One region of the Paenibacillus sp. FSL W8-0194 genome, then DNA from elsewhere that is predicted to be linked to it. Evidence: riboswitches for the same ligand, from Rfam matches in the RefSeq annotation. Region 1 holds a riboswitch; the other holds the start of a gene.
What was found. A riboswitch is a leader RNA that binds a small molecule or an ion and turns the genes downstream of it on or off. The one in region 1 is predicted to bind S-adenosylmethionine.
Positions count from the first base shown of each region.

Region 2: it holds a riboswitch for S-adenosylmethionine, as region 1 does, so the genes downstream of both, MKY58_RS05355 (methionine ABC transporter ATP-binding protein) here and metA (homoserine O-succinyltransferase) in region 1, are expected to answer to the same signal.

Region 1 is NZ_CP150205.1:4,566,857-4,570,811, reverse strand. It holds gene MKY58_RS20790 (HRDC domain-containing protein) at 1-52, shown strand, start outside; gene corA (magnesium/cobalt transporter CorA) at 280-1,215, opposite strand; SAM riboswitch class I at 1,660-1,783, shown strand; gene metA (homoserine O-succinyltransferase) at 1,898-2,833, shown strand; gene MKY58_RS20775 (aminotransferase class I/II-fold pyridoxal phosphate-dependent enzyme) at 2,869-3,955, shown strand, end outside.
Region 2 is NZ_CP150205.1:1,258,792-1,262,746, forward strand. It holds gene MKY58_RS05345 (heme A synthase) at 1-174, shown strand, start outside; gene MKY58_RS05350 (Cthe_2314 family HEPN domain-containing protein) at 293-994, shown strand; SAM riboswitch class I at 1,080-1,221, shown strand; gene MKY58_RS05355 (methionine ABC transporter ATP-binding protein) at 1,368-2,378, shown strand; gene MKY58_RS05360 (methionine ABC transporter permease) at 2,378-3,046, shown strand; gene MKY58_RS05365 (MetQ/NlpA family ABC transporter substrate-binding protein) at 3,188-3,955, shown strand, end outside.

The DNA.
Region 1 (3,955 bases):
GATCCGGATCCGGTTCCGGAAGGAAACGGGCAGCCGCCGGCATGCGGGATAACCTGCAGGTCGCGGGCTCCGGGCGTTTGGTGCGGCGATAAACGGAAGAAGGACGTGTGGGGCACGGAGCGCGGTGACAATGCCGGGATGACGGGCCGTACCGCGAATGAACACGGATCACTGCTTCTTATCCATGCCGCTTAAGAAGCAAAAAGGACGAAGATGCTTTACGTGCACGTGGAATGCAGCTTAAGCCAATCTTCGTCCTTATTCTAAATCGACCGTCTTTCAGATCCAGTCCTTCTTGCGGAAAATCAGCAGCATGCTGACGGCGAGCACGGCCATGATTCCGATCACGACAAAATATCCGTAAGCCGTATGCGTTTCGGGCATGTTGTCGAAGTTCATGCCATAGATTCCGGTAATGACCGTGAGCGGCATGAATATGGTCGTGATGGCGGTAAACACGCGCATGATTTCATTCGCGCGGTTGGCGATGCTGGACTGGTAGGCTTCGCGAAGGTTGCCCATCAGATCGCGGAACGTATCGAAGGTTTCAGAAATTTTGACGGCATTTTCATAAATATCGCTAAAATATTTTTGCAGCTGATCGTCGATCAACCGAAGATCCCGTTTATTGAGCGTATTGATCAGTTCTTTTTGCGGTCCCAGCACCTTTTTCAGCCACAGGATTTCGCTTCGCAAACCGATGATTTCGTTCAGGTGCGATTTTTTCGTGTGCATCAGGATATCTTCTTCCAGCTTTTCGATTTTGGCTTCGATCCGGTCGCCTACGGTGAAGTAGTTGTCAACGACAAGGTCGATCAGCAAATACAAAAAGCGGTCGGGGGTGCTGACTTCCTGCTCCCATAAAATCGGCTTCAGGGAGCGCAGCTCGTGAATTTTTTGCTTGGTCACCGTGATAATAAAATGGCGGCCCAAAAAGACGTTCAGCGCACGCAGGAAAATTTCCTCGTCATCGAAACGGATGGAATTCACGACGATAAAATAATGGTTTTCGTAAATTTCGAGTTTGGGGCGCTGTTCCTCTTCGCTCAAGCAGTCTTCCACCGCCAGATCGTGAAGGGAAAATAAAGGCTGCAAAAGCGCCAGATCTTCCACGTCCGCATCGATCCAATAGAATCCTGCAGGCGGGGCAGTCAGCGTGGTTTGGATGTCATCGATCGGGCTGAAAACGCCCTCGTTTACCAACCGGATTTTCATCTGATCTCACTCCTTTATCCCGACATGCGGCGCATGTTCAGGAAACGCTTGTTTAGGGCATAGGAAAGAAATCAGCGTTGCCGGTCGTTTTTTTCGGGGAATTAAAAGAGGAATCCGCGGTAGACAAAAGCGAAAACTTCCCTGCGCCGGCAAGCCGATTTCAGTTCTATGCGGTTGTGTTCATTTGCATTCAGCTTCGGGCTCGGGTCGCCTTCCATCTCATGTCACCTCTTGTTTTAGGTTCAAACACTTGTCTAGTATAACGCCGGGCCATGGACCTTTCAAGAAAAAAATCGCGCCTGGCGCCGTCCTGTTACAGCGTATGACAAAGGCTGGAAAAACGTGTGGGCTCCTCTTGCGGCATTTGCCCGAAAGCTTCTTGACGAAGGATGGGATTATGATTTAAAGTAAGGAACAAGATCAAATAAAACTGAATACAGCGAAATCTTATCAAGAGCAGGTGGAGGGACTAGCCCAATGAAACCCGGCAACCGGCGCGAATGCGCACGGTGCTAATTCTTGCAGGAACGTGAAGCTGCTTTGCGCAGCGGTTTCTGACAGATGAGAGAGGCGTAAAATATAACGAACATGACCTTTCTCTATGCAGGAAGGTCATTTTTGTTTTATATGCACCTTGCTCCCCCGTATGATTTTCGCCACCTTCAAAAAGGAGTGTTGAATCATGCCGATTAAAATTCCGGATGCCCTGCCGGCCAAAGAAATTCTAAACGGAGAAAATATTTTCGTCATGGATGAGAGCAGAGCGTACCATCAGGACATTCGGCCGCTTCGCATCGCCATCCTGAACATCATGCCGACCAAAGAGACGACCGAAACGCAGCTGCTCCGCCTGCTGGGCAACTCCCCGCTGCAGGTGGAAATTACGCTGCTGCATCCGCAGTCGCACACGTCGAAAAATACGTCCGTGGAACACTTGGAGGCATTTTACAAGACGTTCGACGAAGTGCGCCACCGCCGTTTCGACGGGATGATCATTACCGGCGCGCCGGTGGAACGTTTGGATTTCGAAGACGTGTTCTATTGGGATGAGCTCGAGGAAATCATGGATTGGTCCAAAACGAACGTCACCTCTACGCTGCATATCTGTTGGGCCTCGCAGGCCGGCCTGTATCATCATTTCGGGGTGCCGAAGTGGGATTTGGCCAAAAAATGCTTCGGCGTGTTCCCGCATACGGTCAACCGGCAAAACGTAAAGCTTCTTCGCGGTTTCGACGAAGTGTTTTATGTACCGCATTCCCGCCATACGGAGGTCCGCCGCGAAGACATCGAAGGCATCGACGAACTCGAAATTTTGTCCGAATCCGAGGAAGCGGGCATCTATTTGGTGGCAACGAAAGACGGCAGACAGATTTTCGTCACGGGTCATTCCGAATACGACGCCTATTCCTTGAAGTGGGAGTACGAACGGGATATCGCCAAGGGCATGGAGATGGACATTCCGAAGCATTATTACCCGAATGACGACCCGAGCCAAACCCCGCCGGCGATCTGGCGCGCCCATGCAAACTTATTATTCTCTAATTGGCTGAATTACTATGTATATCAAGAAACGCCCTACGACATCGGCGAGGTCGCCGAAGTTTGGCCGCAGATCTAGGCTGCATACTTGAGGAGATTATGGGGGAAACCGACATGGAGAAAAGAAAAGCACTAAACATCGAAAGCCGATTGGCGCAAATCGGTTCGCAGGAGGATCCGGCCACGGGAGCCGTAAACTTTCCGATTTACCAGGCCACGGCGTTTCGCCATCCGAAGCTCGGCCAAAGCACGGGATTCGATTACGCACGGACGAAAAGCCCGACGCGCAAAGTTCTTGAAGAAGCTGCCGCTGAACTGGAGTCCGGAGACGCCGCTTTTGCGTGTAGCTCGGGCATGGCTGCCCTTCAAACGATTTTTTCCCTGTTCAAGCAGGGCGATCATTTGATCGTATCGCTTGATTTGTACGGCGGAACGTACCGGCTGCTGGAGCGGATCCTTTCGAAATTCGGGGTCAGCGCGTCGTACATCGATACGAATGATCTGGATGAGCTCGAAAAATCGAGACGCCCGGAAACGAAGGCGGTCTTCATCGAAACGCCGACCAATCCGCTGATGATGATTACGGACATCGAGAAGGTGGCTGCTTGGGCGAAACGCCATGAACTGCTGACCATCGTGGACAATACGCTGCTGACGCCGTTTTTCCAGCGCCCGATCGAACTTGGCGCAGACATCGTCATTCACAGCGCGACCAAATATTTGGGCGGACATAACGACGTGCTCGCCGGCCTGATCATCACGAAAGGAAAAGAGCTGTCGGAAGAAATGTTTTTCCTGCACAACTCGATCGGAGCGGTACTTGGAGCAAGCGATTCGTACCAGTTGATGAGGGGCATGAAGACGCTGGCGCTCCGGATGGAGCGGCACGAGAGCAACGCGATCGCCGTTGCCGAGTTTCTGAAGACGCATCCGGCCGTGGCCGAAGTGTTCCATCCGGCGTTCCCCGAGCATCCGGGACATGACATACAAAAGAAACAATCCAGCGGGAACACGGGCATTTTCTCCTTCAAGGTCAAGGATGCCCGCTACGTGGAGCCGGTTCTTCGCCACATCCGGCTGATCGCTTTTGCCGAAAGCTTGGGCGGCGTGGAGTCGCTGATGACCTATCCGGCCGTGCAAACCCATGCGGACATCCCGGAAGAAATCCGGAAGGCGGTCGGCGTGGATGACAGGCTGCTTC
Region 2 (3,955 bases), 2.7 Mb from region 1:
AGCGGCGCGGGCATCGTGTACACGCTGGGCAACCCCGAGGTTTACATTTTTGCGGCGCTGCTTCATAACCTGCTCATTTCCTCGTTGTTCGGCGTCCTGTGTTATTTGAGCGTACGGGTATGGCAGCTCGGCAAAGAGCCCGTCGAACAACTGAAGCCTGCATCAAATGTGTAAGTGCAAGGCATCATAAACATTTGCCTACAGCAAAGTCCGCGAGTTTCGTCTTCGAGGGCTTTGTTTGGTCTTATCAAGAATGGACGTTATCCGAAACTATACGCCGGGAGAGAAGCCCATGCTGCGAACACTGCTTGGAGAAATGCCGCGCCAGAACAAGGGACGGATTGGGGAAGCCATGGATGCGATGCACCGCACCATCGGGCTGCTTCAAAAGGAAATGGACAAAAACGACGACCCGAGCCATGATTTCCGGAAGCTGGACATATGGACGCGGGGGCTGGTTTCCTCATTGGACGAGCTGGAACAAAGCTTGTTTGCCGCCGCCTTTTTCCGCAAATCGGTCAAGGCCGGATACGTCGACGACATGAACGTTCAAGAGCAGACCGAATATGCAAGATACGCCTATTTTTATAAAAACGGCTTTATCCGCGTCTTTTCGGTTTTGGATAAGCTCGGCACGGTGCTGAATGAACTTTTTGACTTGAATACGGCCAAAGTGAAGGAGCATTACTCGTATTTCACCGTCCTCCGCAGGCTCCGGGAACTGGAGCGCAGTCCTGAACTGGAGGGCGAACTGAATTCCGTCAAAAACGAATACCGCGACGCGCTGAACGTGCTGCGCAAACGGAGGAACGCGGAGATTCATTACATGAACGCGGAGATGCAGGACGACCTGTGGCAGCGGCATCAGGGCCTGCATGCCAAAGTGGAGCTGGAGGACCTGGATCAGCATTTGGAGGATCTGCGGCAGGGGCTTGACATGGTCTGCAAATCGTTGATCGCGGTATACCGGTATGCAGGGAGACTGTGGTCCTAAAATCCAACAAATTTCCTTTTGACAAGAAGCGGAAAAGTGATTATACTGAATCACGTGAAAAAATAATATTGTTTGCATACATTTTTTCTTATCGAGAGAGGCGGAGGGACAGGCCCGATGAAGCCCGGCAACCGATTCGAGAAGCGGCCCCGCGAGGCCAAAGTCCCGAATGACATGGTGCTAATTCCTACAACTGCAGGCATGCGCTGCAGATTGGCAGATGAGAAGAGGAAGCGACTTCGAATAGAAGAGCCCTTTTTGATTCCGTCAAGAGGGCTTTTTATTTTGTCTACTTATGTCGAAGAGCGGCATTTCATTGATAGATAGGACGCAAGGCTTAAGCTTTAAGAAAGCAAGGAAGGAGAGCTTCGGATTGATTGAATTGAAACAAGTAACCAAAAGATACGGCAAAGGCACGAAGACGACGGAAGCTCTATCCGGCCTTAACCTTTCCATTAAAAAAGGAGAGATCTTCGGGGTCATCGGACATTCCGGCGCCGGCAAAAGCACGCTGATCCGCTGCATGAACCTGTTGGAGCGGCCGACGTCCGGCGAGGTATGGGTCGATGGCGTGGATTTGACCAAACTCGGCAAGCAGCAGCTGCAGACCAAGCGCAGGGAAATCGGCATGATTTTCCAGCATTTCAATCTGCTGAGCTCGGCGACCGTCTACGACAACATCGCGTTTCCGCTGCGGCTCGCCCATGTGGATAAAGCCAAAATCGCGAACAAAGTGAACGAACTCCTTCAGCTTGTCGGGCTGGAGGATCACCGCGACAAATATCCGGCGCAGCTGTCCGGCGGCCAGAAGCAAAGGGTCGGCATTGCCCGCGCGCTGGCCAGCGACCCGCAGGTGCTGCTGTGCGACGAAGCCACATCGGCTTTGGATCCGCAGACGACCGATTCCATACTCAAGCTGCTGCTTGACATCAACCAAAAATTCAACCTGACCATCGTCCTCATCACGCATGAGATGCATGTCATCCAAAGCATTTGCGACCGCGTCGCCGTCATTCATCAAGGCGGCATCGTGGAGGAGGGGGCCGTGGCCGAAGTGTTCCTGAAGCCGCAGCATCCGGTGACCCGCGAGTTTATCCTCGGCGAGGCGGGAGAATCCGCCCAGCTTGCGCTGCAGGCGCCGCATGACGGTTCGTCCAAGCTATGCAAGCTGACGTTCCTGGGGGAAAAAACATACGACTCGATTTTATCCCGGACGGCAAGGGAAACCGGCGTCGATTTCGCGATTTTGCAGGGGACGATTTCGAAGATCAAGGACATCCCTTACGGCCAGCTGATCGTTCGGCTGGAAGGCGAGTCCGGGCCGATCGAGGAAACGATCCGGAAGGTTCGGGACGAAGGTTTGGACGTGGAGGTGTATGACTGATGTTCGGTATTGATTTTTCGCTGCTGGATTGGAACGAAATCGGCGTAGCCAGCGCGGATACGCTGAAAATGCTCGTTTCCTCCGCGGTGTTTACGTTTATTCTCGGCCTGCCGCTTGGCGTGCTGCTGTACCAGACGTCGCGATCGAACACCGGCTGGGTGCGGATCGTCTACAACGTGCTGTCGGTCATCGTCAACATTTTGCGTTCCGTGCCGTTTATCATCCTGATCGTCGCTTTGATCCCGTTTACGACATGGATCGTGGGCGTATCCTATGGAGTGCTCGGGACGATTCCGCCGCTGGTGATCGCGGCCGCGCCGTTTTTTGCCAGACTGGTGGAGACCTCGCTGCGCGAGGTGGACCGGGGCGTGCTGGAAGCCGCGCAGTCGATGGGCGCTTCCACCTGGCAGATCATCATGAAGGTGCTGCTGCCGGAAGCCAGACCGGGCCTGCTTGCAGGCATTACGATCACGGTCGTCACGCTGGTATCCTATACGGCCATGTCCGGCATGGTCGGCGGCGGCGGGCTTGGAGACCTTGCGATCCGTTACGGTTATTACCGGTACGAGAAGGAAGTCATGATCATTTCCGTGCTGTTTATGATCGTTTTGGTGCAGGTGCTGCAGATGGCCGGGGACCGGCTCGTCAAGCATTTTACGCGCAAATGATAGAAGGGTAATTCCATCCGAACCTTCGGATGTCGGGAGAGCTTCGGCGCCTGCATGTGGTTTCCGCTACAAAGGAAAGACATGCGCCAAGTTCTCCAATCATAAATCTTATTAAGTCGATCAATTAAAGGGGGATTTAAAATGAAAAAAGGATTGTTTGCATTGCTCAGCCTCATTCTCGTGGTGGCGCTCGCCGCTTGCGGAAACAAAAACGCCGAGGAGAAACCGGCGGCAGGCGGGGAAAACAAAGGGACGGAAGCCAAAACCGTCACATTGACGGTGGGAGCTACGGCCGTACCTCATGCTGAAATTTTGAAACATATCCAACCTGCACTTGAAAAAGAAGGCGTAAAACTGGAAATCAAGGAATTTTCCGATTACGTGCAGCCTAACGTTCAAACGTTCCAAAAGCAGCTTGACGCAAACTTCTTCCAGCATAAACCGTATCTTGACGACGAAAACAAAACCCGCAACATGGATCTCGTCCCTGTCGTAGCCGTGCACGTGGAGCCGCTTGGCGCGTATTCCAAAAAGGTGAAATCCGCGGATGAAATCAAAGACGGCGCAGTCGTCGGCATTCCGAACGACAAAACGAACGGCGGCCGCGCGCTGAGCCTGCTGGCGAAAAACGGGCTGATCAAACTGAAACAAGACAACATGATTCAAGCCACCGTCAAAGACATCGTGGAAAATCCGAAAAACATCAAAATCAAAGAACTTGACGCCGCCATGCTTCCACGCCAATTGGACCAATTCGATCTGGCGGTCATCAACACGAACTATGCGCTGGATTCCGGCATCGATCCCGTGAAAGAAGCGCTGTTCATGGAAGACAAAGATAATCCTTACGCGAACATTCTCGTAGCCCGCCCGGACAACAAAGATTCCGACGCGATCAAAAAGCTGGCT